DNA from 2 places in the Micromonospora sp. DT231 genome. Region 2 is predicted to be linked to the other one. Evidence: predicted binding sites of a transcription regulator. Region 2 holds the regulator's gene; the other holds the start of a gene.

Region 1 (15,609 bases), on a different contig from region 2:
CGCCGGTATCGTCGTGATCAACTCGGGGTCAATGACATCGGGGCATCCCGCCCACCCGGACAGCCCGATGTCAATGACACCGAGTGGATCAAGCCGAGCGCGCGACTCAAGAAGAGGCAAGCGGCAATAAGAGGCTTGGGATGTTTTGTCCGGTCTGGGAGGTTCAGGAGCAGGGTAGAGCTTAGGCTCTGCGTGTATGGGGCGTTCATCCTGTGACCGGTCGCACCCGTGGGTCGGAATCGTGGCCAGGCCAGGGTCGTTACACACTCTGACGATCGCAGCACGACGTGCCGCCCTGTCCCACAGGGTTGGGATGCTGGCCCAGCAGGTTGGAATGCCGACCCGCGCCCGGTCGTTACAGATGGACCCGGCACCACAAGCCCCGCTTGTAGGCGCCGACCCCGACGCCGTGAGCCCCTCTCGGCGCGGTCGTTAAAGACTCCGCCGAGCACCCCACCCCCATCGGGTGCCACGCGATGGGCCACCCCCGGAATGACCCCGGCCCCTCGGTCGTTACAGATGGACCCGGCGCCACGAGCCCTCGCTTGTAGGTCGCCGCCCTCCGGGCGCCGTGAGTCTCCGGGCTTGCCGGTCGCGTACCCCCAAGACTTTCCCCTTTTTGAACGTGCAGCGCCGGACGAGGTGCTCACACCCGTGCCGCCGACCCCCGTTTGGTGGCTGGGTGTTCCTACCCCCGAAGGAGCTACCCCCATGAACACGATCATGCGTAAGAGCGTGCTGTCCGTTGCTGGTCTCGCGTTCGCCGGTGGTGTGTTCGCCGGTCCGATCGCCGCCCACGCCAACCCGGTGGATGCCAAGCCGGTCGCGGTGGCCGTGCAGACCGCTGCGCCGAAGCCGCAGGGCGACCAGTCGCACATCTCCCTGAACGATGAGCAGACCGCGAACGTCAAGGCGATCATCGCCGCGACGAAGAAGGCCGGCCTGCCCGAGCGCGCCGCGGTCATCTCGATCGCGACGAGCCTGCAGGAGTCGAAGCTGGACAACCTGGGCCACCTCGGCGACGCCAACGACCACGACTCGCTGGGCCTGTTCCAACAGCGCCCCAGCTCGGGTTGGGGTACGCCGGAGCAGATCACCAACCCGGAGTACTCCACCACCGCGTTCCTCAAGGGCCTGCGTCAGGTTGACGGCTGGCAGGACATGGCGCTGACCGACGCCGCGCAGACCGTCCAGGTCTCCGCCTACCCCGACGCCTACGCCCAGTGGGAGCAGCAGGCCACCGACCTCGTCAACCAGCACTGGAACAGCTGACCACCGCACGACCACACCACCGCACGACCGCACCGCACCACCGCACGGCACCACCGCACCGCACCATCGCACGGCACCACCGCACGGCCGCACCGCAGCACGACCACATGACACCGACCGCTGGCCGGCGCCCCGTAACTCGGGGTGCCGGCCAGCGGCGTTTCCGGGTCTGGCCGGCATGACGAATGGCGACGCGCCCGCTGCCCGGCACTACCCCGCCCGATTGGCGACTGCGAGGAGATCTTGGACAGTTTCCGTTACGGCGGCGGGCCGGCGTAACGGAAACTGTCCAAGATCTCCGGTAATGCGCGGGCGCCATGCGCGCGAAGCGCGAAGGCGGCGCGCGAAGCCCGGCGCACGGGGCGCAGGGCGCGGGGCGCGAGGCCCGGCGCGCGAAGCCCGGCGCACGGGGCGCAGGGCGCGGGGCGCGGGGCGCGAAGCCCGGCCCGCAGCGCGCGGGGCACGAAGCCCGGCCCGCAGCGCGCGGGGCACGAAGCCCGGCCCACGCGGCACGAAGCCCGGCCCGCGAAGCCCGGCCCGCGGCGCGCGGGGCGACTCAGCGGTCAGAAGAGGACCACGGCAAGGGAGCGGCTGGGGCGGCCGGCGTCGGGCGGCCCGCACGTTCGCGCAGGGGACGGGTGAAGGCGGATGGTTCCGAGCTGGTGCCGTTGGCGCACCGAGGTTCGTCGAGCCGCCCACGTCGCCCTGATGAGGTGACAAACGACCTCAGCGAGTGACCCCGGGCCGGCCGGAGCGGTGGCGCTGAGGCGTCCGACGGGCGGCGTTTGTGGCGAGCGCCCCGGCGACAAGCGCGGTCAGCACCCCGATCAGTTGGATCAATTGTCCGGTCGCCACGTCGGCCCCGTGCCGCCCGAGCAGGTTGTCCACCCCGGTCGGGCTGATCGCGAACCCGACGGCCACGAACAGACCCAGCAGTGCGCCCACCGCCGGCGCCAAGCGCCACGGTGCGAGCGCGACGAAGAGGGCGCCAGCCAACAGGATGATCATCCCCGGCGGTACGGCGACGGGAAACTCGACCCCGGCGGCCCACAGCACGCCGATGCCCGCGGCGCCGACGACGAGGCCGGCGATGGTGAAGGTCCGTGCGGTAACAGTCATGGCTTCACCCTGTCCCGGTACGGCCCGGTCCGCGTCCGCCCGGCGACGTCATCGGGGGTACGGCAGCCTGCGTACTCCGGTCGCCCACGGCGTACCGCGCCCGAGGAACGACCCCGGCCGCTCAGCGAACGGTGACGGTGACGGTGTGCCAGCCGGTTGCGCCGTCCGGTGCGACGTCCTGCGTACGCTCGGTCTGGGTTTGGCCGGTCGCGTCCGTCGCGCGGACCTGGAGTCGGTGCTCGCCCGGCGTGGCGTCCCAACGCCAGGACCACTGCACCCAGGTGTCCACCGACACGGTCGGGGCCAGCTCCGCCTGCTGCCAGCCTCCGCCGTCGACGCGTACCTCGACCCGGCTGATGCCCCGGTGCTGCGCCCAGGCCACGCCGGCGACGGTGACCGGGCCGGCGGTCAGCCGGTTTCGTCCCCGGGGCGCGTCGATCCGCGACTGGGTCTTGATCGGCCCCTGGGCGGACCAGCCGCGGGGCACCCAGTACGCGTCGAAGTCGGCGAACCTGGTCAGTTCCAGCTCGGTCACCCACTTGCACGCCGACACGTAACCGTAGAGTCCGGGCACCACCATCCGGACCGGGAAGCCGTGCTCGACCGGCAGTGGCTCACCGTTCATGCCGACGGCCAGCAGCGCGTCCCGCCCGTCGCGCAGCGCCGCGGTGGGGGTGCCGCAGGTCCAGCCGTCGACCGACCGGCCGACGACCTGGTCGGCATCGTCGTCCGGGTCGACCTCGTCCAGCAACTCCCGAAGGGGTACGCCGAGCCAGCGGGCGTTGCCGATCAGGTCCCCGCCCACCTCGTTGGAGACGCAGGCCAGCGTGACGTACCGCTCGACGAGCGGACGGGCCAGCAGGTCCGCGTAGCTGTAGGTGCGCTCGGTGCCGACCCGCCCGTGGATACGCAGCCGCCAGGTGTCCGGATCCACCTGGGGCACCACAAGCGCGGTGTCGATCCGGTAGAACCCGAAGTTCGGGGTGACGTACGGCGCGAGCTGTGCCACCGCGAGGTCCGCGCCGGCCGGCACGGCCGGTGCGGGGGCGACCGGCGCGGGTAGGCGGATCGCCTCCCGGGCGGCGGACACTCCGCGCCGGCCGGAGAGCCAGCGCCCACCGAGACCGGCCACCACGGCCGTGCCGAGCAGCACCCCGCTCCCGGTGAGGAACCGTCGCCGCGACTCGGGGTCAACGTCGGCACGCCCGACCGGCGCGTTCGCCGTCACGGATAGCCCGCCCGGAGGCACCGGGGCGGCGGGCGCCACCGGACCAACCGGCGAACCACCAGGTGACACCGGGGCGGCAGGCGAGACCGGCGCAGCGGGCGACACGGTCGGCGTGGGTGGTGACCAGGGCCAGGGGTTCAGCTCGAACGGGCCGGCGATGAACAACCACAGCACCAGGGCGCCGAGGCCGGCACCGACGAGCGACGGCAGCGCGTCGGCCGCGTCCGCACCGGGGCGGGTCACGGCGGCGGCCACGCCGATGGCGCCGAACGCGGCGATGCCGGCAAGGCCGAATGCCAGCCGGCGGACCGCCAGCATGCCGAACAGTGCGGCGAACGCTCCCAGCAGCAGGCCGGTGCCGACCAGCAGTGCGATCTTGTCGGCGGTGCCGAAGAGGTCGATGGCGAGTTGCTTCAGCGACTCGGGGACGGCGTCGACGACCACCCCGCCGACCGCGACCAGAGGCGCCGACCGGGGGCCGGTCAGCACTGCCACCGGCTCGGCGATTCCGATCGCGACGGCGGCGGCCGTCACTCCGGCCAGCGCGGCGTAGCGCCGCGACGTGGTGCTCATCGGCCCAGTGTGCGCGATCATCCTGCCCGGTAGCCAACTACGTCAGCGTTCGGTAATGATCAGCGCAGACGAACGGGGCGCACCGTCGTACGACGGTGCGCCCCGCAACGGGTGTCGCTCTACCGGATCAGAAGCCCGGGCCGTGCTGGTGGCCGTGACCGTGGCCGTGGCCGCCGCCGGCGGCCGGCTCGGCCTGCTCCGGCTTCTCCACCACGAGGCTCTCCGTGGTGAGCAGCAGGCCGGCGATCGAGGCGGCGTTGGTGACCGCGTTGCGGGTCACCTTCACCGGGTCGATGATGCCGGCCTTGACCAGGTCGACGTACTCGCCCTTGGCGGCGTCGAGGCCGTTGCCCCACTTCAGGTCGGCGACCTTCTGCGTCACGACGTAGCCGTCGTGACCGGCGTTCTGCGCGATCCAGCGCAGCGGCTCGACGAGCGCCTTGCGCACGACCGAGACACCGATCTTCTCGTCACCGGTGAAGCCCAGGTCGTCGTCGAGCACCGAGCGGATCTGCACCAGGGCGGCGCCGCCGCCGGGGACGGTGCCCTCCTCGACCGCAGCCTTGGTCGCCGCGATGGCGTCCTCGATGCGGTGCTTGCGCTCCTTCATCTCGACCTCGGTGGCCGCGCCCGCCTTGATGACGGCGATGCCACCGGAGAGCTTCGCCAGCCGCTCGGCCAGCTTCTCCCGGTCCCAGTCGGAGTCGGAGGCCTCGATCTCCTTGCGGATCTGGGAAACCCGGTCGGCGAGGTCGGCCTTCTGGCCGCCGCCGTCGACGATCGTGGTGTTCTCCTTGTCGACCACGACGCGCCGAGCGGTGCCGAGCACCTCGAGGCCGACCTGGTCGATCTTGTAGCCCAGCTCCGGGGCGACCAGCTCGGCGCCCGTGGAGATCGCGATGTCCTGGAGCATCGCCTTGCGCCGGTCACCGAAGCCCGGGGCCTTGACCGCGCAGACCTTGAGGGTCTTGCGCAGCGAGTTGACCACCAGGGTGGAGAGCGCCTGGCCGTCCACGTCCTCAGCGATGATCAGCAGGGGCTTGCTGTTCTGCAGGACCTTCTCCAGCAGCGGCAGCAGCTCTTCGATCGCCGAGATCTTCTGGGTGGTGACCAGGATGTACGCGTCCTCGAGGACGGACTCCTGGCTCTCCAGGTCGGTGACGAAGTTCGGCGAGATGAAGCCCTTGTCGAACTGGAGACCCTCGGTCACGTCCAGCTCGGTGGTGAGCATGGAGCCTTCCTCGACGGTGATGACACCGTCGCGGCCGACCCGCTCCATCGCCTCGGCGATCAGGTCGCCGATCGTGGCGTCCTGCGCGGAGATCGTCGCCACGTTCGCGATCGACTCCTTGCTGGTGACCTCGGCTGCCTTGCCGAGCAGCGCCTCGGAAACCTTGGTGGCCGCCGCGTCGATGCCCCGCTTGAGGCCGGCCGGGTTGGTCCCGGCGGTCACGTTGCGCAGGCCCTCGCGAACCATCGCCTGGGCCAGCACGGTCGCGGTGGTGGTCCCGTCGCCGGCGACGTCGTTGGTCTTGGTCGCCACCTCCTTGACCAGCTGCGCGCCAAGGTTCTCGTACGGGTTGGTGAGCTCGATCTCCTTGGCGATGGTCACACCATCGTTGGTGATCGTCGGCGCACCGAATTTCTTGTCCAGGACGACGTTGCGCCCGCGCGGGCCGAGGGTGACCTTGACCACGTCCGCGAGGGCGTTGACACCGTGCTCCAGCAGGTGCCGGGCGTCGTCCGAGAAGCTCAGGATCTTCGCCATTAATGTCCCTTCGAAGCGCCATTGCCCCGGCCCGGCGAGCCGGACCGGGGCAGTGGCACTGATCGGTTGCTTACTTCTCGATGACCGCGAGGACGTCGCGGGCGGAGAGCACCAGGTACTCCTCGCCGGCGTACTTGACCTCGGTGCCGCCGTACTTCGAGTAAAGGACGGTGTCGCCGACCTGCACGTCAACCGGAACCCGGTTGCCGTTGTCGTCGACGCGCCCCGGGCCCACAGCGAGGACAGTGCCCTCCTGCGGCTTCTCCTTGGCGGTGTCGGGGATCACGATGCCCGACGCCGTGGTGGTCTCAGCCTCGTTCGCCTGGACCACGATGCGGTCCTCGAGCGGCTTGATCGCAACCTTGGTCGCGGTAGTCACGGGCATACCCTCCTGGGGTACTGGTTTCGTTGCTGGCCGGCGGGGCCAACCAGCGTCAATCTGCCTCATGCCACCGGGCGGGACCGTCGTCGCGGGTGCCGGTCCGCCTGGCGTGCGCACCCGGGTCGCGAGACCCGGAAGCTGGCACCCTCAGGGTGAGAGTGCTAATCGCAGGTTATTCCGTGGCTAGCACTCCGTCAAGGAGAGTGCCAGCGAGTCGCGCCCCGCCAGCCCGGATTTCCGGGTCCACCCGGACAATGACCGGGTGGATCTCGATCAGCTGGCGGCGCTGCGTACCCCCGAGGGGTCGGCCGCGCTCACGGCGGCGGCCGGGCTGGCCGGCGGTGATCCGCTGGCCGCGGCGTCGGCGCTGCGCGCGGCCGGGGTGCCACCGACGTTGGCCGCGGCGGCGCTCACCCAGGCCGAGCTGCGGCACCGCGCGGTCGGCAAGTTCGGCCCGGCCGCCGCCGGGATGTTCCTCACCCGCCCCGGGCTGGAGCAGGCCACCCGCCGGGTGGTCGCCGATCGTCGGGCCGCCCGGCTGTCCGCGGCCGGCGTCCGCACCCTGGCCGACCTGGGCTGCGGCCTCGGCGCGGACGCGCTGGCCGCCGCCCGCGCCGGCATCCGGGTGTACGGGGTGGAGGCCGACCCGGTGACCGCCGCGATGGCTGCCGCCAACGCCGCGGCGGCCGGGCTGGCCGAGTTGTTCACCGTCGAGTGCGGCGATGCCACCGCGTTCGACGTCTCCCGCGTCGACGGGGTCTTCTGCGATCCGGCCCGCCGCACGACCGGCACCGGTCGACGGATCTTCGACCCGCGCGCCTACTCGCCGCCGTGGGACTTCGTCACCGGGCTGGCCGAGCGGGTGCCGCGCACGGTGGTGAAGGTGGCCCCGGGCCTGGACCACGCGCTCATTCCGGCCGGCGCGGAGGCGGAGTGGGTAGGCGTGGACGGCGACCTGGTGGAGGCCGCGCTCTGGTGCGGTGAGCTGGCGGAGGTGCCCCGCCGCGCCACGCTCTACCGCGCGGAGACCCAGCGCCACCAGCTCACCGGCTCGGGTGCCGACGAGGCCCCGGTCGGGCCGCCCCGGCGTTACCTGTACGACCCGGACCCGGCGGTCATCCGCGCGCACCTCGTCGCCGAGTTGGCCGCCGAACTGGACGCCACCCTCGGCGACCCGAGCATCGCCTACCTCTACGCGGACCTGCCGACCCGCACCCCGTACGCGCGCTGCCTGGAGATCACCGACGTGCTGCCGTTCTCGCTCAAGCGCCTGCGGGCGTTGCTGCGCGAGCGCCGGGTGGGCCGGGTGGAGATCCTCAAGCGGGGTTCGGCGCTCACCCCGGAGCAGCTCCGACGGGACCTGCGGCTTTCCGGCGACGCGGCGGCGAGCCTGGTGCTCACCCGGGTCGCGGGCGCACCGACCGTGCTGATCGGTCGGCCGGTCGACTAGGCCTGCGTCAAGCCCTCGGTCGGCATGTCCACTAACGTCGCCGGTGTGGCAGGACAGGGCACACCGGCGACGGCACTGTTGGTCAAGCGCGGGGTCGCGCATCGCACGCATCCCTATCGGGTGTCGCCGGACGCCCCGAACTACGGCGCGCTGGTCGCGGTGGCGCTGGGCGTGGCACCGGAGCGCGTCTTCAAGTCGTTGGTGACCGCTGTCGACGGCACGCTCACCGTGGCGGTCGTCCCGGTCACCGGCGAGCTGGATCTCAAGGCGCTCGCGGCGGCGGTCGGTGGGAAGCGGGCGGCGCTTGCCGACCGGGCGGTCGCCGAGCGGGCCACCGGATACGTACGCGGTGGGATCAGCCCGCTCGGGCAGCGGAAGAGGTTGCCCACGGTGCTCGACGACTCCGCGTCGGACTTCCCGACGATCTATGTCTCGGCTGGTCGACGCGGCCTGCAACTCGAGTTGGCCGCGGCGGATCTGGTGGCGTTGACGGACGCCCGCACCGCGCCGCTCCAGGCCCGCTGACGACAGTCGTTACGTCGACGCCCCGGTGGGATACCCACGGAGTAACAGTCGCGTTGCTGAATTGTTATCGCCCCCAACAAACTAGGCACCTGCGCGGTCTTGTGGAGCCGGTGTGACGCGAAATACGTTGCCGGACACAACAAAACAACACCTCCCCCACCACGAAAGGACCCTGCACATGCGTAAGGGGATCCTCACCATCGCCGCCGTGGGCCTGCTGACGACCGGCGGGCTGACCGCCTGTAGCGACGACTCCGGCACCGGCTCGACCGACTCCAAAAAGACTCCCAAGATCGGCGTGATCCTTCCGGACAGCAAGTCCTCCCCCCGCTGGGAGACGGCCGACCGCCGCTTCCTGGAGGAGGCGTTCAAGGCCGCCAACGTCAAGTACGACATCCAGAACGCCCAGAACGACAAGGCCGCCTTCCAGACCATCGCCGACCAGATGATCACCAGCGGCGTCACCGCCCTGATGATCGTCAACCTGGACTCCGGCACCGGCAAGGCCGTGCTCGACAAGGCCAAGTCGCAGGGCGTCGCCACCATCGACTACGACCGGCTCACCCTCGGCGGCTCCGCCCAGTACTACGTCAGCTTCGACAACGAGACCGTCGGCAAGCTCCAGGGCGAGGGTCTGGCGAAGTGCCTGACCGAGAAGAACGCCAAGAACCCGGTCGTGGCGTACCTGAACGGCTCCCCCACCGACAACAACGCCACCCTGTTCAAGGCGGGCTACGACTCGGTGCTCAAGCCGAAGTTCGACTCCAAGGAATACACCAAGGGCCCGGACGACGCCGTGCCGGGCTGGGACGGCCCCACCGCCGCGACCATCTTCGAGCAGCAGCTCACCGCGACCAAGGGCAAGATCGACGGCGTGCTGGCCGCCAACGACACTCTCGGCAACGCCGCCATCTCGATCCTGAAGAAGAACAAGATCAATGGCAAGGTGCCGGTGACCGGGCAGGACGCCAGCGTGGAGGGCCTGCAGAACATCCTCGCCGGTGACCAGTGCATGACCGTCTACAAGGCGGTTCGGGAAGAGGCCAAGGCCGCCGCGGACCTGGCCATCGCGCTGGCCAAGGGCGAGAAGAAGGACACCGGCAAGTCGGTGAAGGACGGTGACCGCGACGTCCCCTCGGTGCTGCTCACCCCGAAGGCCATCTACAAGGACAACGTCAAGGACGTCATCGCCGACGGCTACGCGACCAAGGAGCAGGTCTGCACCGCGGCGTACGCCAAGTTCTGCACCGAAGCCGGCATCAGCTGACGGACGTCGCAGTACCCGCCGGGACGACAATCGCCGCCCGGCACGGGAGCACCCTCCCGTGCCGGGCGGCGCCCGCCGGACGGGCCCCGACCCTCCCTTGAGAAGGAGACCCCCGTGTCCGCGACCCCTCTGCTGGAACTCCGCGGGATCGACAAGAGCTTCGGTCCCGTCCAGGTGCTCCGCGACGTCGCCCTGACCGTCCACCCGGGCGAAGTGACAGCACTTGTCGGCGACAACGGCGCCGGCAAGTCGACCCTGGTGAAGTGCATCAGCGGCATCCACCCCACCGACTCCGGCGAGTTCCTGTTCGACGGCGAACCGGTGCACATCGGCAGCCCCCGCGACGCCGCCACGCTCGGCATCGAGGTCGTCTACCAGGACCTCGCGCTCTGCGACAACCTGGACATCGTGCAGAACATGTTCCTCGGCCGGGAGCGGCGCAGCGGCATCGTCCTGGACGAGCCGACGATGGAACAGCTCGCCGCCGAAACCCTGGCGGGGCTCTCCATCCGCACCGTCACCTCACTGCGCCAGCACGTGTCAAGCCTCTCCGGTGGCCAGCGCCAGACCGTGGCCATCGCCAAGGCCGTGCTGTGGAACAGCAAGCTGGTCATCCTGGACGAGCCGACCGCCGCGCTGGGCGTGGCACAGACCGCCCAGGTGCTCGAACTGGTCCGCCGCCTCGCCGACAACGGCCTGGCCGTGGTGCTCATCTCGCACAACATGAACGACGTCTTCGCCGTCTCCGACCGGATCGCCGCGCTGTACCTCGGCCAGATGGTCGCCCAGGTGAAGACCACCGACATCACCCACGCCCAGGTGGTCGAGCTGATCACCGCCGGGCGCTCGGGCGGGCTCGGCCTCGCCACCGACCCGGGCAGCAACGGCGACGGCCCGCAGCCGGCCGACTCGACCTCAGGAGGCGTCCGATGACCACCACCGCCGTGCGGAAGGACGGCCCGGCGGCCGTCACACCGGCGCCGACCGTCGGAGGCCACGTCCGCAACTACCTGAGTCGGGTACGCGGTGGCGACGTCGGCGCGCTACCGGCGGTGCTCGGCCTGATCGTGCTCTGCACCGTCTTCGCGATCATGCGGCCGTCGTCGTTCCTGTCGGCCGGCAACTTCGCGAACCTCTTCACCCAGGGCGCGGCGGTCACGCTGATCGCGATGGGCCTGGTCTTCGTGCTGCTGCTCGGCGAGATCGACCTCTCCGCCGGCTTCGCCAGCGGCGTCTGCGCGGCGGTGCTGGCCAATGTGGTCACCGTGCTCGGCTACCCCTGGTGGGTCGCCGTGCTCGCCGCGGTCGCCACCGGCGTGGTCATCGGCACCACGCTCGGGATGCTGGTCGCGAAGATCGGCATCCCGTCCTTTGTGGTCACCCTCGCCGGCTTCCTCGCCTTCCAGGGCGTCGTGCTGCTGCTCGTGCAGGAGGGCACCAACATCTCCGTGCGTGACGAGGTGCTGGTCGCCATCGCCAACCGCAACCTGGCCCCCACGCTGGGCTGGGCGCTGACCGCCCTCGCGATCATCGGCTACGCGGCTGTGCAACTGCTGCGCCACCGCAACCGGGCGGCCCGTGGCCTGATCACCGACCCGATCGCGGTGGTGGCGCTGCGGATCGCCGGGCTCGCCGTCATCCTCGGCACCGCCGTCTACGTGCTCAACCTGGAGCGCAGCCGCAACGTCCTGATCGTCTCGCTCAAGGGCGTGCCGATCGTGGTGCCGATCATCGCGGTGCTGCTGGTCATCTGGACCTTCGTGCTCCAACGCACCAGCTACGGCCGGCACATCTACGCCGTGGGCGGCAACCGGGAAGCGGCCCGCCGGGCCGGCATCGGAGTCGACCGGATCCGGATCTCCGTCTTCGTGATCTGCTCGTCCATGGCCGCCATCGGGGGCATCGTGGCGGCCAGCCGGGCCAACTCGGTCGACCCGAACACCGGGGGCAGTAACGTACTGCTCTACGCGGTCGGCGCAGCCGTCATCGGCGGCACCAGCCTCTTCGGTGGCAAGGGCCGCGTCCTCGACGCCGTGCTCGGCGGCGCGGTGGTCGCGGTCATCGAAAATGGAATGGGCCTGATGGGGTACAGCGCGGGAATCAAGTACGTGGTCACCGGCGTCGTACTGCTGCTCGCCGCCAGCGTCGACGCTCTCTCCCGCCGCCGCGCGGCAGCAACCGGCACCCGCTGACCACGCGGGAGGTAGCACCACAATGCGCCCAGGACCGAGCCAGGACCACGTCCGACGGCAGAACCTCGGGGCTCTGCTGCGACACGTACACGTCCACGGTGCGACCACGCGGGCCGAACTGACCACCACGCTGGGCCTCAACCGCAGCACCATCGGCGCGCTCACCTCCGATCTGTCCGCTGTGGGACTTGTCAGCGAGGGGGCGCCGAAGGAGACCGGCCGGGCCGGACGACCGTCACTCGTCGTCCGGCCCGAGTCGGCCCGGGTCTACGCGTACGCGTACTCCGTGGAGGTGGACCGGTTGCGCGCCGCCCGGATCGGGCTGGGTGGCGCGGTCCTGGACCGCCGGGACCTGGACCGACCACGTGGCCTGCTGGCCGCGGAGGCCGCGCCGATGCTGGCCGGCGCGGTCAAGGAGATGCAGCAGACCGTGCCGGCCGACGCGATCTGCGTCGGCGCCGGTGTCGCCGTCTGCGGCATGGTCCGCCGGGACGACGGCCTGGTACGGCTCGGCCCGACCACCGGCTGGGTGGACGAGCCCATCGGCGCGGCGCTCGCCGCCGAGCTGGGCGTCAACGTGCCGGTCACGGTCGGAAACGTGGCCGACGTGGCCGCGTTCGCCGAGCACGCGCGGGGCGTGGCGGCCGGCTGCGACAACGTCCTCTACCTGTACGGCGACGTCGGCGTGGGCGCCGGCATCATCGCCGGTGGCCGCCGGCTGACCGGCCACGGCGGGTACGGCGGCGAGGTCGGCCACATGAAGGTGGTCCTCGACGGCCGGCCCTGTGAGTGCGGTTCCCGGGGCTGCTGGGAAACCGAGATCGGCGAGCATGGTCTGCTCCGCGCCGCCGGACGCTCCGACGCCCGAGGCCCCGACGCGCTACTGGCCGTCTTCGACGCCGCCGACCGCGGCGACGCCCGGGCCCAGACCGCGGTCCGCCAGGCCGGTGACTGGCTCGGCTTCGGACTGGCCAACCTGGTGAACGTCTTCAACCCGGAAATGGTCATCTTCGGCGGCACCATGCGCGACCTCTACCTCGCGTCGGCCGCCCAGGTCCGCAGCCGACTCAACTCCAACGCGCTCGCCGCCTGCCTGGAGCACGTCCGGTTGCGTACGCCGAAGTTGGGCGAGGACGCCCCCCTGATCGGGGCCGCCGAGTTGGCCTTCGAACGGCTCCTCGCCGATCCCCTCGACGTGGGCTGATCCGCGTACGCTGTCCAGCGTGGATGTCGAGCTGCGCGCTTCCGACGACGACCGCAACCGGGTGGTCGCCGAGCTGCACCGGCACACCGCGGCGGGCCGACTGACCCTCGACGAGTTTTCCGATCGGGCCGGTGCGGTGTGGACGGCACGCACCCTCGGCGACCTGGCCGCGCTGACCCGCGACCTGCCGGTCCTGCCCCACCCGACCGTCGACGGCGACCCCGTCGAGCACGGGCGTCGCGAGCTGCTGATGCTCTTCGCCGCGGCCGCGCTCACCCTGCTGCTGCTCGGCGGCTTCCTCGCCGTCACCCGCTGATCCGCCTGACCCGCTGATCCGCGTCGGCCGCTGATCGGCGTCGCCCGCGTCCCGCCGATCCGCGTCGCCCTTCAGGTGAACTGATCGCGCGGTCAGTCCGTACCAGTGGTCGGACGGGCAGTCGGCAGGATGTGGCTGCCCGGTCCAGACGCGTTTCGGTCCGGACCGAGGAGGCCCCACAGACATGGCACCGCTGAGATCCGCCCATCGCCGAGTGGGCAACCGGACCCACCGAGCGGCGCTGCTGCTCATCGCGATCATCGCGGCGGTCGGTGTCCTGCCCGGCGTGGCCGTCGCCGCGCCCGCCGGTGGTCAGCAGCTCAACGCCGCGGACATGACGCTGCTCAACGGGGTCCGGTTGGCCGGGCTGTGGGAGATGCCCGCCGGCCAGATGGCCGCCGAGAAGGGCCAGTCGGCCAAGGTACGGGAGATCGGCGCCGGCATCGCCAGCGAGCACCAGCGGCTCGACCAGCTCACGGTGGACGCGGCGAACAAGTTGGGCGCGAGCATCCCCAGCGAGCCGACGGCCGAGCAGAAGGGCTGGCTGGCCGAGATGCAGAAGGCCTCCGGCGCCCGCTTCGACCAGATCTTCGTCACCCGGCTCCGGGTCGCCCACGGCAAGATCTTCCCGGTGATCGGCGCGGTCCGCGCCAGCACCCGGGACGCCACCGTCCGCAAGCTCTGCGAGGACGCCAACACGTTCGTCCAGCACCACATGCAGATGCTGGAGAGCACCGGGCTGGTCCGCTGGCCGGAGCTGCCGCCGGCCGCGCTGCCCGCCCCCGGTGAGGACGGGCTGCTGGCCGCCGCCAAGGCGAACGCCGGCCCCCAGGTAGGGGTCAGCAGCACGGTCGTCTGGCTGGTCTTCCTCGCCGCGCTGGGCACCGGTGGAATCGCCACGTACCGGATGCTGCGCCGCAGCTGAGGATCGCTCGTTGGTGGCTCGCGTCAGCGGTCGACCTGGGTGAAGTCCCAGGAGTGCGGCGCGCGGGCCACCAGCAGGGCGGGCGGATCGGGCAGCGGGCGCGGGTTGCTGCGCCACTTGGAGATGACCACCACGCGGTGGTCGGTGGAGGAGAAGACCTCGCTGGACACGTACAGCGGGTCGTGCTCCAACTCGGGCAGGGCGGTGTCACACACCCAGGTGATGAGGTCGGCGACGCCGTACGCCTCGGCGCGCGCCTCCCACATTCGTACGATCATGTCCGGCGCTCCCGTCACACGCTGACCGTGGTCAACGGCAGTGCCGAGTCGGCCGGCAGGTCCAGTCGGCTGGGCGCCACCCCCGCGGCGACCAGGTGCGACCCGAGCGCCGCCACCATCGCCCCGTTGTCGGTGCACAGCTTCGGCCGGGGCACCCGGACCCGGATGCCGTACTTCTCGGCCCGCTGCTCGGCCATCGCCCGCAGGCGCGAATTCGCCGCCACTCCCCCGCCGATCACCAGGGTATCGATGCCCTGCGCACGGCAGGCGGCGAGCGCCTTGCTGGTCAGCACGTCACAGACCGCCTCCTGGAAGGAAGCGGACACGTCGGCTACCGGCACCGGCTCACCGGCTCGCTCCCGCGCCTCGACCCACCGGGCCACCGCGGTCTTCAGGCCGGAGAACGAGAAGTCGTACCTGTGGGCGGCGAGGTCCTTCGCGGCGGTCAGGCCGCGCGGGAAGGCGATCGCGGCGGCGTCACCGGCCCGCGCCTCCCGGTCGATCGGCGGGCCGCCCGGAAACGGCAACCCGAGCAGGCGGGCGACCTTGTCGAACGCCTCGCCGGCCGCGTCGTCGATGGTGGCGCCCAGCGGGGTGACACCCCGGGCCAGGTCGTCGACGAGCAGCAGGGACGAGTGCCCGCCGGACACCAGCAGCGCGATGGCGGGTTCGGGCAGCGGGCCGTGTTCGAGGGTGTCCACCGCGACGTGGGCGGCAAGATGGTTCACGCCGTACACGGGCTTCTCGGCGGCGAGCGCGTACCCCTTCGCGGCGGCGACACCGACGAGCAGCGCGCCGGCCAGCCCTGGCCCGGAGGTGACCGCGATCGCGTCGATGTCGGCCAGGGTGACGCCGGCCTCGGTCAGCGCCCGGTCCATGGTCGGCACGATGGCCTCCAGGTGTGCCCGACTGGCCACCTCGGGCACCACACCCCCGAACCGGGCGTGCTCCTCGACGCTGGAGGCGAGCGCGTCGGCCAGCAGGGTGTGCCCCCGCACGATGCCGACGCCGGTCTCGTCGCAGGAGGTCTCGATCCCCAGGATCAGCGGTTCGTCAGCCATTGTGGTGTGGTCCGTCCCCGGTCGGCTCGGCGTCGCGCCGCATCACCAG
Region 2 (15,609 bases):
GCTGCTCCTTGAGAGTGAGGCAAACACTTTCCTGTTAGGCAAGTAGAGCACGTTCTTGCCTAACGGGAAAGTACTTTCCTCGTTGGCGGACAGGTGAAGCTTCCGGGCATCGACGCACGGTTAGGCTGACGCCATGACGGGCAGGGTGGCAGCGGTGAACCTCGGCATCGTGACCGAGGCGCAGTGGGCCGGCGACGCGAGCGGTCGCAGCGGCATCGACAAGCGGCCGGTGGACGGCCCGGTGCTGGTCCGCGTCGACGGGGTGGTCGGTGACTTCGTCGGCGAGCGAGCCCATCACGGCGGTCCCGACCAGGCGGTCTACGCCTACGCGGAGGAGGACGCCGCCTGGTGGGCGGCCGAGCTGGGCCGCACCATCGGGCCCGGTGGGTTCGGGGAGAACCTGTCCACCTACGCGGTCGACGTGACCGGCGCGGTGATCGGCGAGCAGTGGCAGATCGGGTCCACCCTGCTCCAGGTCACCAAGCCCCGGACGCCCTGCACCACATTCGCCGGGTTCTGGGGCGTACCGGATCTGATCAAGCGGTTCACCGCGCGGGCGCTGCCCGGGGCCTACCTGCGGGTGCTGCGGGAGGGCGAGGTCGGCCCGGGTGACCCGGTCGAGGTGGTGGAGCGGCCCGCGCACGGTGTGACGATCGGCGAGGTGTTCCGCGCGACCAGCCTGGAGCCGGAGTTGCTGCCCCGGCTGCTCGACGCGGAGGACCTGCCGGAGCCGATCCGGGAGAAGGCCCGCCGTCGCCTCGCCTCCCGCGGTTGAGCGTGCTGCCGTGGCGACACGCGGCCCTGCGGTTCGGGTCGGGGTAGCTGGCGGCCGGCAAGAACCCGAGGACGGGACCGGCGGCGCACGGTTGCCCGTATTGTCCCCACCGAGGGCGTGTGGCGGGGGGCCGGGTGAAGCGCGATGTCGACGGCGACGGACAGCGGTGCCGCGGCGGCACCCCCCGATCCGGGCCTGGAGCGTCCGGCCTTCCTGGAACTCTTCTTCGACCTCGTCTACGTCTTCGCGCTGATCACCCTGGCGACCGTCCTGGCCGACAACCTCAGTTGGACCGGCCTCGCCGAGACGGTGGTGCTGCTGCTCGGGTTCACGATGATCTGGGCGCTGACCGTCTGGGGGGCGGACAGCGTCGACCTGACCCGTCCGTCCGGGCAGGGACAGTTCATCTGGGTGGCGGCGGCCAGTCTGCTGTTGGCCGCGCTCGCGGCCGACGCGTACGGCGATCGGGCGCTGCTCTTCGCCACCACGTACGTGGTCATCCACCTGAGCACCTCGGCCTACCACGTCCTGGTCGTCTCGACCGGGAGACTGCCGCGTCGCAGCATCCGGATCCAGATCTGGGAGGCCGTCGCGGGCGTCGGCTGGATCGGTGGGGCGCTCGTCGGCGGTTCGGGGCAGTTGGCGATCTGGGCGCTCACCGTCGTCGTCGAGTACGGCGCAGCGGCGTTGGGCTGGCCGGTGCCGGGGATCGGCCACTCCCGGGCGCGTGACTGGCGGCTGGTCGGCGCCCGGGTGGCCGAGCGGTACCGGCAGTTCGTCATCGTCGCGCTCGGTGTCTCGATCTTCGTAACCGGAACGACCTTCAGCACCAGCGCGTACACCATGGAGCGCGGTTGGGCACTGCTCGTGGTGTTCACCACCGTCGTGTTGATGTGGCGGATCTACATCTACCGCGCCGGTGAGCTGCTGACCGACGCGATCGCCCGGTCGACGAACCCGGCGCTGCTCACCCAGTCCGCGGCGGCCACCCATCTGATCATGGTGGCCGGGATCGTCGGCGCGGCGGTCACCAGCCACCTCGTCGTGAGCCGCCCGTTGGGCGACACCCCGCCCTCGTGGGCGGCGGTCATCCTCGGCAGCCCCGCGCTGTACCTGCTCGGCCGGGGCGTCCTCGACTTCACCGTGTTCGGACGGATCTCCCGGTCCCGGCTGGCCGGTGTGGTGCTGCTGGCGTGCCTGGCGCCGACCACGCCTCTGCTGCCGCCGGTCACGGTCGCGCTGCTCGCCATGACGGTGCTGCTACTGATCGCCGTGGCGAACCTGGTGAGTACCCGGCGACACGCGCGTGCGCCGGCACCGCCGATGCTGCGGTGACCACGCCTCGCCTCATCCTGGCCCGGCGGGCCGGACCGGGCGGTTCCGCGCGGCCAGCCCTTCCCCGACCAGGGTGAGCAGCAGGACCAGGTTCGCCAGCACCAGGGCGGTCAGGGGCGGGAGCAGGAGTGTGGCGGGCGCCAGCAGGGCGCACAGCACCGCGATCGCCAGCACCCGGGACCAGAGGGTCCGGCCGGTCACCACGGCGTCGAACAGGACGGTGCCGAGCAGGAACAGGGCCGGTCCGCCGAGGGCGGCGGCCATGACCTCGACCGAGGCGGGACCGAACGGCCGGTCGATGACGAGTGTCGTGCCTGTCGAGACCAACACCACCCCAGCCACCATCACCAGGTGGCTGTACGAGGTGGAGGTGCCGGGGCGGACCCGCTCCACGGTCGTGACGCTGGGTGGGGCCAGGATCCGCTGGACCCGCTGGAAGTAGAGCTGGAACAGCAGGACCGCGCTGACGAACGCGACCGCGCAGGTGGCCACCGGGCCGGCCGTGAACCCGCTGTCGGCCAGCCCCATCCCGGTGCTCAGGATCAACTCGCCGAGCGCCACGATGAAGATCGCCCGGTGCCGCTCGGTGAGGTGCATGCCGGTGAAGATCTGGCTGGCGAGTTCGGTACGTCCCAGCCGGGGCGTCGGCCAGCCGAACCGGGCCGAGCCGAGGTCCACCGCCGCCGCGATCGACCAGAGCACCAGTCGGGGCGTCTCGTCCACGAACACGCCGGCCACCCAGGGCGCCACCGTGATGCCGAACCAGAAGAAGACCCGGATGCTCCTGGCCTGGATCGGGCGGTTCACCCGGGTGCCGGGGATCAGGACGGCGTCGCGGACCAGGTGGATGCCGAAGTACGCGGCGACGAAGAGCCACCCGTACCGGCCGAAGGCGTACGGCGTGGCGATCGCCATCAGCAGGGTGCCGAGCATGACCAGCAGGGCGGTCGCCTGGATGATCGGCAGCCGGGGGTCGAACAGGTCGGTGAGCCACGCGGTGAGCACCCAGACCCACCAGGCGGCCAGCAGGAGGACGGCGGTCTGCAGCGCACCGCGAACGGTGAGGTCGGCGGCCAGGCTGGCGGCCAGCCGGGAGAACATGAAGATGTAGACCAGGTCGAAGAAGAGCTCCAGGAAGGTCGGATAGGCCGGCTCGCCCCGGCGGCGGAGAATCCGGGGAAGCGGAGCGGACGTCACTGCGACTGCCTCCCGTGCCACCCGCGCCCTCCGGCGGGGGCGCCCCGACCTGCGCACCCGCCACGCTACCGACAGTGCGGTCTCCGGTGGTCGGGAACGGGCTCGGCCCGGGTGATCGGGCCCCCGCAGACGCGAAACGGCCCTCTGCCATGGTGCGGCGGTGGCAGAGGGCCGTTCTACGAGCGAGAGATCAGCGGAGCCAGGGGATGTTGCGGTCGAGCAGGCCGCGCTCCTTGAGCTCCTTGCGCAGCGGGATCTCGTCGTCGACGTACCCGTCCCAGTTGATGCCCCAGTAGTTGGCGGTGTGGGTGCCCTCACCGATCAGCTGGCGCTGCACGGGGGTGCGGTTGCGGTACCACTCGCCGTTCACGTCGGGGTGCAGCTCGTCCAGCGGACGGATCCACCGGTAGGTGTAGCCGACAAAGAGCATCTTACGGGTGATCGTCGACAGGTTCGTCGAGCGCGAGTGCCACTGCCGGCGGTCGAAGATGAAGGCGTCGCCCGGGTTGGCGGTGATCTCCACCGTGCCCTCCGGGTCGGGGTTCTGGACGGTGAGGTCCGCAGGCCGGGGCAGCGAGTTCTTCAGGTGGCTGCCCGGGATGACCTTGGTGGCGCCACGGCCGGTCTCGGAGAGATCCGACAGCACGTACGCGACCTTCAGCGAGAACATCGGCCGGGGCAGGTTGGGGTCCATCGTCTCCGGGTCGGAGTTCTGCCGGTACCCGTCCTGGTGCCAACCCCAGTACGGCTTCTCCGGCTCGGCGGCCGGCGGGGTGACGTCCAGGTGGTTGTGGTGGGTGTAGATGTTCCAGCCGGCCAGCCCCCACATGTACGGGAAGGCGATCGGGTGGGTGAGCAGCTCGCCGAAGAGCTCGTCGCGCTCCAGGAAGCCCAGCAGGTGCAGGGTGCCGTCCTTCTTGGTGGTGCCCTTGGCCTGCTCCTCCGCGTAGACGCGGTCGACAGCCGCCTCCAGCGCCGCCCGGTGGTCCTCCGTCAGGACGTTGCGCAGCAGGAGGAAGCCCTGCTCGTGGAACTCCTTGCGGTCAGTGTCGCTGATCGGTTCGTAACCGGTCCGGTCGCCGTAATCGAACACCGTGTCGTACCCCTCCCCATGAGGTGAAACCTTTTCTGGCACAGGCCGCCGATCGTAACGCGATGGCCAAGCCGTCGGGGAGGGCATGTTGCGCGTGGGGCCCCGGGTGGAACCCCTCGCAGCGGGAGGGTTGCGTTAAGTGAGATTTCCGTGATCGGTAGAGATCTTTACGGGTTTTTGTCCGATTGTGCGGTGACTGCCGGTTAAGAGATCCGGGGCCGGTCAGCCCTCGTCGAACACCTCGGCCACCACCCGGCCGGCGGATTTCTGCCTGCCGTCCACCCGGACCCAGGTGCCGCCCCGGGCGGTCCACTCCAGGTCGCCGAAGCTGACCCGCTTCACCCCGTGGTCCTGGGCGTGGGAGACCAGCCAGTGCGCGTACCGCCAGCCGTCCCGCTGATCGCCCGGAGTCACCGTCAGGCCGGTCGGGTCGTTCGGGTCGAGGCCCTTCAACCCCCAGTCCAGCACGAGGTTGCGGGTGAGCTGCGCGGCCGCCGCCGCGCCATGCATCACCGGGGTGCGCCCCACCGTGCAGGCGACCGCGCCGGTGGCGTCGCCCATCAGTGCCCGGCTGAGCACCTCGGAGTCGTTGGCCCACTTCTGGTAGGCCTCCGGAAAGGCCGAGCGCTGCACCCGCTGGGCGGCGTCGGTGACGCGCATCTTCTCCCAGCCGCGGACCTTCTTGAGCGCCGCGTAGAACCGGTTGGCCGCGTAGCGCGGGTCGCGGATCTGCGCCGAGGTGCCCCAGCCCTGACTCGGCCGCTGCTGGAACAGGCCGACCGAGTCGCGGTCGCCGTCGGCGAGGTTGCGCAGCCCGGACTCCTGGTACGCCGTGGCCAGCGCGACCACCACGGCCCGCTCGGGCATGCCGCGCTGGGCGCCGATCGCCGCGATGGTCGCCGCGTTTGCCATCTGGTCGGCGTCCAGGGCGACCCGGCCGTCGGCCCGCACGGTGCACTTGCGTGCCGCCAACGGCAGTTGGAGACCGCCTCCGACCTGCCGTACGACGAGCCAGATCGCGATCACGGCGACGAGGATGAGGACCACTCCACCCGCTACGGCTGCCCGAGTTCGCACCCACACCCCCAGATCGACAAGTCCGCCAAGCGTACGTCCCTCTCGCGCTCAACGGGTCGTCCGAGCGGGTTCGGGGCTGGCTCGGCGACTCCGTCCCGGTTCGGGTCGGCTCCGCCGACGTGAACCGATCGAGGCATTCCCGCTGCGGGCGCGGTCTCACCTGCCCGTATCGCTCTCCCGCCCACCCTGGCTCAACGAGGATCCAAGGCGTGTGGTGCCGGTTGTCGCCGGCTGGCTGGTGTGCGCCCGGCATCTCGGGTCGCCGGCCTGTCGTGCGGGTCACCGCCTCGGCCGGACCGGGAAGTGGTTGACCGGTCAAGGAGTTACTACGGTTGACATGTCAATCGCTGGCCCGCCCGGTGGTACGCCACCGGCCCGGGGCCACGGAGCAAGGAGGAGTTCCATGGGAACGCTCGACGGCAGGGTTGTGCTGATCACCGGCACCGGCGGCGGTCTGGGACGCGTCGCCGCGCAGATCTTCGCGCGGGAAGGCGCGAAGGTCGTCGGGGCCGACATCCAGGTCGCCGGCAACGACGAGACTGTCGAACTCGTCCGAGCCGCCGGCGGTGAGATGACCGGCATCGCGCCTGTCGACCTCGCCGATCCGGAGCAGGTGCGGACGTTCGTCGAGGACGCTGCCGCGGCCTACGGCGGGCTCGACGTGGTCTACAACAACGCGGCCGCGCTCCGCTTCGGCCCGATGCCTGACTTCTCGGTCGAGGACTGGCGCTACACCATCACCGGTGAACTGGACATTCCGTACTTCGTGTCGAAGTTCGCCTGGCCGCACCTGGTCCAGCGGGGCGGCGGCGTCATCATCAACGCCGCCTCCATGGCCGGCATGATCGCCGGTCACGTCCCCCCGATGGTGGGTCACACCGCCGCCAACGCCGGCGTCATCGGCCTGACCCGACAGCTCGCGCTCGAGGGCGCGCCGCACGGGATCCGCGCGGTGGCGGTCAGCCCGGGGCCGATCATCAGCCCGGCAAGTGAGCGCGACCTGGGCGACAACCAGGCGGCTCGGGACGCGATCACCGGCAAGACGCTGCTCAAGCGGTTCGCTCAACCCGAGGAGGTGGCCGAGCTCGTGGTGTTCCTGGCCTCCGACCGGGCGTCGTACATCACCGGGGCGAACTACCCGGTCGACGGCGGCGCGACCGCCTGGTGAGCGGACCGAGACACCGGGACGCCGCAGCCCACCGGCGGCGTCCCGGCACGTCGGCCGGGAGACAACAGTGCGCGGCGAATCAGCGTCGTGATCGACTCGGTTTCGGCAAAGTCGCGGCATCCAGGGGCACTCGACGCCCCCAGATCACCGAAATCGAGTCGATCAAGGCGTGGGCACCCAGGCCGCAGGTCGTTTCTCCCGGAAGGCCGTGACCCCCTCGCGTCCCTCGTCGGACAGGAAGTACCCGGTCGACAGGGCGGACAGCCGGGCCAGGTCGGCACGCAGCTCGGCGGTGCCCGGCCGGCGCAGCAACTCCTTCGCCCCGGCCAACGCGCCCGGCGCGCCACGTACCAGCGAGTCGCGGTAGCGCCGCACCGCGTCGTCCAGCCCGTCCGCCGGCACGCTTGCCGTGACCAGGCCGATCTCGGCCGCCCGCCGGCCGTCGAAGGTGTCTCCGGTCAGATACAGCTCGGCGGCGGCGCGCGGGTGCAGCCGGGGCAGCACGGTCGCCGAGATCACCGCCGGGATCACCCCGATCCGCACCTCGGTGAACGCGAACGTCGCCTCGTCGGCGCAGACCGCCAGGTCGGCGGCGGCGATCAGACCCAGCCCACCGGCCCGCGCCGGCCCGCCCACCCGGGCCAGCACCGGCTTCGGGCACTCCCACAGCGCCGCGAGCACGTCACCGAGCATCCCGGCGGGCACCGCGCCGGTGGCGTACGCCGCGGCCGTCTCCTTCAGGTCCGCGCCCGAGCAGAAGACCGGGCCGGTGTGGTCCAGCACGATCGCCCGGACCGTCTCGTCGGCGACCGCGTCGCCCAGCCCGGCCAGCAACTGGGTCATCAGGCCGGTGGAGAGCGCGTTGCGGTTGTGCGGGCTGTCCAGGGTGAGCGTGGTCACCCCGCGGGCCGTGGCGACCCGCACGAGGACGTCGGGAGAGGTCATGCCGGGCACACTAGTGGCCATGCCCGGCCTCCTTCCAGATGGTGAGACCGTCCCCGTCGACGGATCGCTGCCCGCCACCGCCACCGCGGCGGTCGGCGCGCGCGGCTTCGGCGTGTACGTGCACGTGCCGTTCTGCGCCAGCCGCTGCGGCTACTGCGACTTCAACACCTACACGGCGTCCGAGCTGGGCGGTGGCGCCAGCCGCGAGGGGTACGCCGACACCGTGCTGGCCGAGCTGGCACTCGCCGCCCGGGTGCTCGGCGACAACCCGCCGCCCCGGGTCGACACCGTCTTCGTCGGCGGCGGCACGCCCACCCTGCTCCCCGCCGACGACCTGGCCCGCATCCTCGACGGCATCGACCGCACCTGGGGGCTGGCCGCCGACGCCGAGGTGACCACCGAGGCCAACCCCGAGTCGGTCACCCCGGAATCGTTGAAGCTGCTGCGGTCGGCCGGCTACACCCGGATCTCGCTGGGCATGCAGTCCGCCTCACCGGGGGTGCTGGCGATCCTGGACCGCACCCACAGCGCCGGCCGGGCCACCGCCGCCGCCCTGGAGGCGCGCGACGCCGGGTTCGAGCACGTCAACCTGGACCTGATCTACGGGACCCCGGGGGAGCGGCCCGAGGACTTCGCCGCCTCGCTGGAGCAGGTCGTGGCCGCCGGGGTCGACCACGTCAGCGCGTACGCCCTGATCGTGGAGGACGGCACCCGGCTCGCCGCCCGGATGAGGCGCGGCGAACTGGCGTACCCGAGTGACGACGTGGCCGCGGACCGCTACCTGGCCGCGGAAGCCGCGCTCGACGCGGCCGGGCTCTCCTGGTACGAGGTCTCCAACTGGGCCCGCACCGACGACGCCCGGTGCCGGCACAACCTGCTCTACTGGACCGGTGCGGACTGGTGGGGGCTGGGGCCCGGGGCGCACAGCCACGTCGGCGGGGTGCGCTGGTGGAACGTCAAGCACCCCTCGGCGTATGCCAAGCGGTTGGCCGCGGGCGCGTCTCCCGGCCTGGCCCGCGAGGTGCTTACCGCCGACGAGGCGCACATGGAGGACGTGATGCTCCGGCTGCGGCTCGCCAGTGGCCTGCCGCTGGCGGTGCTCGACGCCACCGGCCGGGCGGGCGCCGAGCGGGCCCTCGCCGGTGGCCTGCTGGCCGCCGACGAGTACGCGGCCGGTCGGGCGGTGCTCACCCTGCGCGGGCGGCTGCTCGCCGACGCGGTCGTGCGCGACCTGCTGCCCTGAACCAGCCCCGCCGCCCGGGACCGGGGCAGCGGGGCACCGACCGGCCGGGGGAGCGGCCGGAGGAGGTCACTTGATGAAGTTGACCGAGAGCGGGTAGCGGTAGAGCTGGCCCTCGTTGGCCTTGATGCCGGCGATGATGCCGAACACGGCACCGAGGATGAAGGCCGCCACGACCCCGAGGAAGCCGATCAGGATGCAGGACAGCACCCAGCCGACCAGGCCGACGATCGACCAGAGGAGCTGGAAGTTGAGCGCCGCCACGGCGTGCGACCGTACCGTCGGGGACTGGTTGCCGCGGGCCAGCAGCGCCACCAGCGGGCCGATCCAGCCCAGCACCCCGCCGCTGAGGATCATGCCGGCGGCACCGCCGAAGTGCGCGACGAGCGCCCAGGTCTTGTCCTCGTTGCTGGCAAAGCCGCCACCGGGGCCGCCGTAGGCGCCGCCGGTCGGATATCCGCCAGCCGGGTTGCCACCGGGCGGGTAGCCGCCGGGCGGCGGATAGCCACCCGCCGGGGGGTAGCCGCCCGACGGCGGTTGGTCACCGGTGGGCGGCGGATAGCCACCGGCCGGGGGATAGCCGCCCGGGCCAGGCGCCCCGGACAGTGGTGCGGTGGGTGGCTCGGCCGACGGGTACGAGCTGGGAGAGGTCGGCTCCGGCGGGTAGTTGCCGGGGTCACCCGCGCCGGGAGGGCGAGGAGGTTCAGTCATGGGTGTCACGGTAGGGGTCCGTGGCAACGCCGCACCAGTGGGCGACCGTTGATCATCGCGCCGGCGGGCACGCCGACGTAGACTGGCACTCGTTACAGTCGAGTGCCAGGGCGGCCCGGCCGGGCCTACGGCACCGGCGGCCGACGTGCGACAGGAGGTGCGGAGGATGGGTCTCGACGACCGAAAACTCGCCGTGCTCCGCGCGATCGTCGAGGACTACGTCTCCACCCAGGAGCCGGTCGGCAGCAAGGCGCTTGTCGAGCGGCACCAGCTCGGGGTCTCCCCGGCCACGGTCCGCAACGACATGGCCGTGCTGGAGGAGGAGGGCTACATCCGGCAGCCGCACACGAGTGCCGGCCGGGTGCCCACCGACCGCGGCTACCGGCTCTTCGTCGACAGGTTGTCCCGGGTCAAGCCCCTCAGCCCGGCCGAACGTCGGGCCATCGAGCGCTTCCTGGTCGGTGCGGTCGACCTCGACGACGTGGTGCACCGCACGGTGCGACTGCTCGCCCAGCTCACCCGGCAGGTGGCCGTCGTGCAGTACCCGAGCCTGGCCCGCTCCTCGGTTCGGCACCTGGAGCTGGTGCCGATCTCCACCACCCGGCTGATGCTCGTCATGATCGCCGACACCGGGCGCGTGGAGCAGCGGCTGGTGGAGCTGCCCGGTCCGGTGCCCGCCGACAACGTCACCGACCTGCGCCGGCTGGTAAACGAGAAGCTCGCCGGCGCGCGGCTGTCCGACACGCCACCGTTGGTGCAGGCGCTCGTCGAGGAGGTGCCGTCCGAGCTGCGTCCGGCGATGACCACGCTCTCCACGGTGCTGCTGGAGACGCTTGTCGAGCGGCACGAGGAACGCATCGCGCTGGCCGGCACCGCGAACCTCACCCGGGGCGGCCTGCTCGACTTCCAGGGTTCGCTACGGCCGATCCTGGAGGCGCTGGAGGAGGAGGTCGTGCTCCTCAAGCTCATCGGTGAGACCGAGCCGAGCACGACCCGGGTGCTGATCGGCGACGAGAACGAGTTCGACAACCTGCGGGCCGCCTCGGTGGTCAGCACCGGGTACGGCCCGGGCGCCACGATCGTCGGCGGCCTGGGGGTGCTGGGGCCCACCCGGATGGACTACCCCGGCAATATCGCCACGGTGCGCGCCGTGGCACGCTACGTGGGCGAGTTGCTGGCCCAGAACTGACCAGTCAGGGCCGACGGCCGGCTGTTTGCCGCCGGATCGGCGCAACGCGAGACGAACATGAGGACACGGAACGCAGTGGCCAGGGACTACTACGGCATCCTCGGTGTGAGCCGGGAAGCCTCCGATGACGAGATCAAGCGCGCCTACCGCAAGCTGGCGCGCCAGTTCCACCCGGACGTCAATCCGGACCCGGAGGCTCAGGAGAAGTTCAAGGACATCAATGCCGCGTACGAGGTCCTCTCGGACGACCGCAAGCGGCAGATCGTCGACCTGGGTGGCGACCCGCTCGCCCCGGGCGGCGGTGGCGCCGGCGGCCCTGGTGGCCCCGGTGGCGCCGGCCCGTTCGTCGGTTTCCAGGACATCATGGACGCGTTCTTCGGCGGCGCGGCCGGTGGGGCGCGCGGCCCCCGTCCACGGACCCGGCCGGGCGCCGACGCGATCCTGCGGCTCGAACTCGACCTGCACGAGACCGCCTTCGGCGTCGAGGCCCCGATCACCGTCGACACCGCGGTGCTCTGCACCACCTGCTCCGGCGCCGGCACGGCCGCCGGCACCCACCTGGCGACCTGCGAGGCGTGTGCTGGTCGCGGCGAGGTGCAGTCGGTGCAGCGCACCTTCCTCGGCCAGGTGGTCTCCGCCCGGCCGTGCACCGTGTGCCAGGGCTACGGCACGACGATCCCGCACCCCTGCCCCACCTGCGCCGGCGACGGTCGGGTACGCACCCGCCGCTCGCTGACCGTCAAGATCCCGGCCGGCGTCGAGGACGGCATGCGGATCCGGCTGGCCCAGCAGGGCGAGGTCGGCCCGGGTGGCGGCACCGCCGGTGACCTCTACGTGGAGATCCACGAGCGGCCGCACGACGTCTACTCCCGCAAGGGCGACGACCTGCACTGCCGGGTCACCGTGCCGATGACCGCGGCGGCGCTGGGCACCCGACTCACCATCAAGACCCTGGACAGCGAGGAGACGGTCGACGTCAAGGCCGGCACCCAACCGGCCAGCACGCTGCGACTGCGCGCCCGGGGCGTGCCACACCTGCGCGGCACCGGCCGGGGCGACCTCTACGTGCACCTGGACGTGCGGACCCCGACCAAGCTCGACCCCGACCAGGAGAAGATGCTGCGCGACTTCGCCAAGACCCGTGGCGAGGAGGTCGCCGAGTTATCCAAGCAGGGCGGCTTCTTCTCCCGGATGCGCGACGCGTTCAACGGGCACGCCTGAGGTGTCCGCGCCGCTGTTCCTGGTCGAGGCGCTGCCCACCGGTGACGCGTTGACCCTGGACGGTCCGGAGGGGCACCACGCCGCCACCGTGCAGCGGCTGCGCGTCGGCGAGGAGCTGCTGCTCGCCGACGGTCGGGGCGGCACGGCCGCCGCCGTGGTCACCGCCGTCGGCCGGGGCAGCCTGGAGGTCACCATCACCTCCCGGGGGTACGCGGACGCGCCCGTCCCCCGCATCGCCGTGGTGCAGGGCATCGCCAAGGGCGACCGGGGTGAGCTGGCGGTGCAGGCGATGACCGAGGTCGGGGTGGACGAGATCGTGCCCTGGGCGGCGTCCCGTTCGGTCACCCAGTGGCGCGGCGACCGGGGCGTACGCGCCCGGGAGAAGTGGGTGGCCACCGCCCGGGAGGCCGCCAAGCAGGCCCGCCGGCCCTGGCTGCCGGTGGTGGCCGGCGCGCCGGACGAGTCCACCGCCACCGTCGCCCGCCGGATCGCCGGCGCTGCCGCCGCCTTCGTGCTGCACGAGGAGGCCGAGGAACGGCTCAGCACCGCCGAGCTGCCGCCGGGCGGTGAGATCGTCCTGGTCGTCGGGCCGGAGGGTGGCATCGCCGCGGCCGAGCTGACGGCGTTTCGGGAGGCGGGCGGGCGCGTCGTGCGGCTCGGCCCGGCCGTGCTGCGTACCTCGACCGCCGGCGTGGCGGCGCTCAGCGTGCTCGCCACCCGCCTCGGCCGCTGGTGACCCGCTCCCGCGGTCACGCCGGCTGGTTGCGACGGTCAGTGCCGGCCACCCCCAGGAGGGCTATCGAACGGCAGCGATGGCGTGCGCCAGACGCCGACCGCACGCCGGACTCTCGCACGGTGTAACGGTCAAGCGGGCAGCTTGCCGTTGACGTTTGTGGACATCGTGTGCAGGATGCCGGGCAGTTGCTCGAGCATCTTGGCGGGTAGGTCGCGGATCGTCTCCTCCGCAAGGGTGAGCCACAGCTGCTGGATCTGCCCGACCAGCGCCTCGCCGCTGTCGGTGAGAGCGACGACGGTGGCGCGCTTGTCGGCCGGATCGGGCGTGCGCTTGATGTGGCCGGAGGCCTCCAGCTTCCGGGTCATCAGCGTGACGCTGGGTGGTTCACAACCCAGCGCCTCGCTGAGCTGCGCCTGGATGCGAGGGCCACTCCGGTCGAGTTCGAGCAACAGAGCCTCCTGGCCGACGTGCAGGCCGAGCGAGGCGAGCAGATGTGCCGCCCTGGCCCGGTGACGCAGGCTGAGCAGGCGGATCGCCTGGTTCAGGGCGTCGGCGTACTCGTAATCCACGGAACCTCCTTGACAACGGCATTCGTTATGCGCATAACATTATCTGCCTAATGGTTAGGCGCATAACTAACGCTACCAAGGAGCCAGCATGACGGTGAAGGTCGCAGTCATCTACTACAGCTCGACCGGTACCGTGCATGCCCTCGCGCAGGCCGTTGCCAGCGGGGCCATGACCACCGGCGCGGAGGTGCGCCTGCGCCGGGCCGCCGAGCTCGCGCCGGATGAGGCGATCGACCAGAATCCGCTGTGGCGCCGGCACGCCGACGCCACCAAGTCGGTGCCGGTGGCCGAGCTCGACGACCTCGCCTGGGCTGATGCGTTCGCGTTCGGCACGCCGACCCGCTTCGGCACGCCGGCGGCGCAGCTCAAGCAGTTCATCGACCAGGCCGGCGGCCTGTGGCGTGCGGGCGTGCTGGCCGACAAGGCGGTCACCGCTTTCACCTCGGCCCATAACCGGCACGGTGGCAGCGAAGCCACCATCCTCGCGCTCGGCAACGTCTTCTACCACTGGGGCTCGGTCATCATCCCGCCCGGCTTCACCGACGCCACCGTCTACGCGGCCGGCGGCAACCCCTACGGCACCGTCGCGACCGGCAGCGAGGGCGCCGACGCCGCGGCTCTCGGGGCCGCTCGCTACCAGGGGCAGCGTCTGGCCAAATTCGCCGCCCGGCTTGGCGGCGACGTCCCCGTCCCAAGCCGCTCCGCAGCGGCCTGAGCAGTCACCCTGCTTCGGAGGAAATGATGACGAGTATCCGTCCCGAGAATCCGGCGACCACGCCGTCCGCCGGGCCTCCCTGGCTAGTCCTCGCGCTGGCCTGCGCCTGCCAGTTCATGGTCGTGCTGGACGTGTCGATCGTCAACGTCGCCCTGCCTTCCGTACAGCGTGACCTGGGGTTCACCGACACCGGGCTGGCCTGGGTGGTCAATGGCTACGTTCTGACGTTCGCCGGGTTCATGCTGCTGGGCGGCCGTGCGGCGGACCTGTTCGGGCACCGCCGGATGTTGGTGGCCGGCCTCGGCCTGTTCTCGCTGGCCAGCCTGGCCGCCGGCCTGGCCCACACGCCGGAGTTGCTCGTCGGCGCCCGGGTCGCTCAGGGTCTGGGCGGCGCCATGCTGGCACCGGCCACCCTCGCGGTGATCAACATCCGCTTTCCCGAAGGAAAGGAGCGCGCCCGGGCCTTCGGTGCGTGGTCCTCGGCGGGCGGCGTCGGCGGCATGGTCGGCGCGGTCGCCGGCGGCGTGCTGACCTCCGGGCTCTCCTGGCGGTGGGTGTTCCTGATCAACGTGCCGATTGGCATCGTGCTGCTCCTGGTGGCCACATCGCTGACCGCGGCACCGGCGCTCCGGCGCGAATCGCTCGACCTGCTCGGCGCGATCACGGGCACGGCCGGCCTGGCGTCGCTGATCTACGGCGTCATGCAGACCGCCAATCACGCGTGGGGCTCCCCGCGGGTGATGCCGCCGATCCTGGCCGGCGTGGTCCTGCTCGCCGTGTTCCTGGTGGTCGAGAAGCGCGTCGCGGCCCCGATGATGCCACTGCGGCTGTTCAGGAACCGCACCGTAGCCGTCAGCAACGCGATGCTTCTGCTGTTCGGCGGCATCGCCATCGCGATGTGGTTCTTCTCCTCGTTGTTCATGCAGAACGTGCTGCAGTACAGCGCATTGGACGCCGGGCTCGGACAGACCCCCGCCGCAGTCGTGTTCGTAGTGGTCGCCCGCTTCGCCACCGGCCGGCTTCTCCAGAGCGGTGCCCGCGTGCTCATCGTGACTGGGTGTGCATGCTTCGTGGCCGGCTTCGCCTGGCTCTCCCAAGCCGACGCCGACAGTCACTACGCCGCCAGCGTGCTCGGGCCGACACTGCTCGTCGCGATCGGCATCGGCCTGGTCTTCCCGACCCTGATGGCCTCGGCGACCGCCGACGTCTCGCCCGGTGATGCCGGCATTGTCGGCGGCCTGGCCAACACCGCCAGCCAGGTTGGTGGCTCGATCGCCCTTGCGGTGTACGCGACCGCGGCCGCCACCCGAGCCGCAGCGAACCACAGCGCGAGCGCCCCGCTCGACGCACTGGCCTCTGGATATGCACTGGTTTTCGGTATAGCGGCCGGTGTCGCCCTGACGATTGCCGCAGTCAGCCCGCTGCTCCCCACGCGGCGGCGGAACCGACCCACAACGCCCCATGATGCCCACCGACCACCTACTATCCTTGACTAGCGTCGCGTGCCGGTGGCAGACCGTGTCAGGCATGGAGGCGCCCGACCGAGGGAGACCGACGACGATGACGTCGCATCCTTCGTCTTCGCGTGACTGAGCGCGAGACGACCAGGCTGATCGCCTGGAGCCGTGAGCTTCGCCA

Evidence for each region. The regulator HrcA, encoded in region 2, represses chaperone genes, less so after heat shock. The targets are predictions, from matches to a motif close to GGTTNGCACNCTCNNNNNGAGNGTGCNAACC.
Region 1: groES (co-chaperone GroES) is a predicted target of HrcA. The motif match lies at 6,479-6,509, and genes of this name have one in related genera.

What each region holds. Positions count from the first base shown of each region.
Region 1 covers NZ_JBNCNO010000006.1:369,608-385,216, forward strand. Annotated here, with positions in the region: gene ACPXBU_RS18680 (hypothetical protein) at 712-1,272, shown strand; gene ACPXBU_RS18685 (hypothetical protein) at 1,999-2,391, opposite strand; gene ACPXBU_RS18690 (molybdopterin-dependent oxidoreductase) at 2,513-4,192, opposite strand; gene groL (chaperonin GroEL) at 4,320-5,960, opposite strand; gene groES (co-chaperone GroES) at 6,031-6,345, opposite strand; gene ACPXBU_RS18705 (THUMP-like domain-containing protein) at 6,605-7,792, shown strand; gene ybaK (Cys-tRNA(Pro) deacylase) at 7,838-8,317, shown strand; gene ACPXBU_RS18715 (sugar ABC transporter substrate-binding protein) at 8,496-9,584, shown strand; gene ACPXBU_RS18720 (ATP-binding cassette domain-containing protein) at 9,699-10,517, shown strand; gene ACPXBU_RS18725 (sugar ABC transporter permease) at 10,514-11,776, shown strand; gene ACPXBU_RS18730 (ROK family protein) at 11,799-12,980, shown strand; gene ACPXBU_RS18735 (DUF1707 SHOCT-like domain-containing protein) at 13,000-13,296, shown strand; gene ACPXBU_RS18740 (DUF4142 domain-containing protein) at 13,481-14,221, shown strand; gene ACPXBU_RS18745 (hypothetical protein) at 14,245-14,499, opposite strand; gene tsaD (tRNA (adenosine(37)-N6)-threonylcarbamoyltransferase complex transferase subunit TsaD) at 14,514-15,560, opposite strand; gene rimI (ribosomal protein S18-alanine N-acetyltransferase) at 15,553-15,609, opposite strand, start outside.
Region 2 covers NZ_JBNCNO010000020.1:64,864-80,472, forward strand. Annotated here, with positions in the region: gene ACPXBU_RS33170 (MOSC domain-containing protein) at 134-775, shown strand; gene ACPXBU_RS33175 (low temperature requirement protein A) at 920-2,110, shown strand; gene ACPXBU_RS33180 (low temperature requirement protein A) at 2,123-3,307, opposite strand; gene ACPXBU_RS33185 (phytanoyl-CoA dioxygenase family protein) at 3,498-4,400, opposite strand; gene ACPXBU_RS33190 (hypothetical protein) at 4,623-5,483, opposite strand; gene ACPXBU_RS33195 (SDR family NAD(P)-dependent oxidoreductase) at 5,881-6,645, shown strand; gene ACPXBU_RS33200 (enoyl-CoA hydratase-related protein) at 6,808-7,590, opposite strand; gene hemW (radical SAM family heme chaperone HemW) at 7,610-8,833, shown strand; gene ACPXBU_RS33210 (DUF4870 domain-containing protein) at 8,900-9,541, opposite strand; gene hrcA (heat-inducible transcriptional repressor HrcA) at 9,708-10,730, shown strand; gene dnaJ (molecular chaperone DnaJ) at 10,806-11,951, shown strand; gene ACPXBU_RS33225 (16S rRNA (uracil(1498)-N(3))-methyltransferase) at 11,953-12,687, shown strand; gene ACPXBU_RS33230 (MarR family winged helix-turn-helix transcriptional regulator) at 12,816-13,256, opposite strand; gene wrbA (NAD(P)H:quinone oxidoreductase) at 13,345-13,971, shown strand; gene ACPXBU_RS33240 (MFS transporter) at 13,998-15,467, shown strand; gene ACPXBU_RS33245 (hemerythrin domain-containing protein) at 15,557-15,609, shown strand, end outside.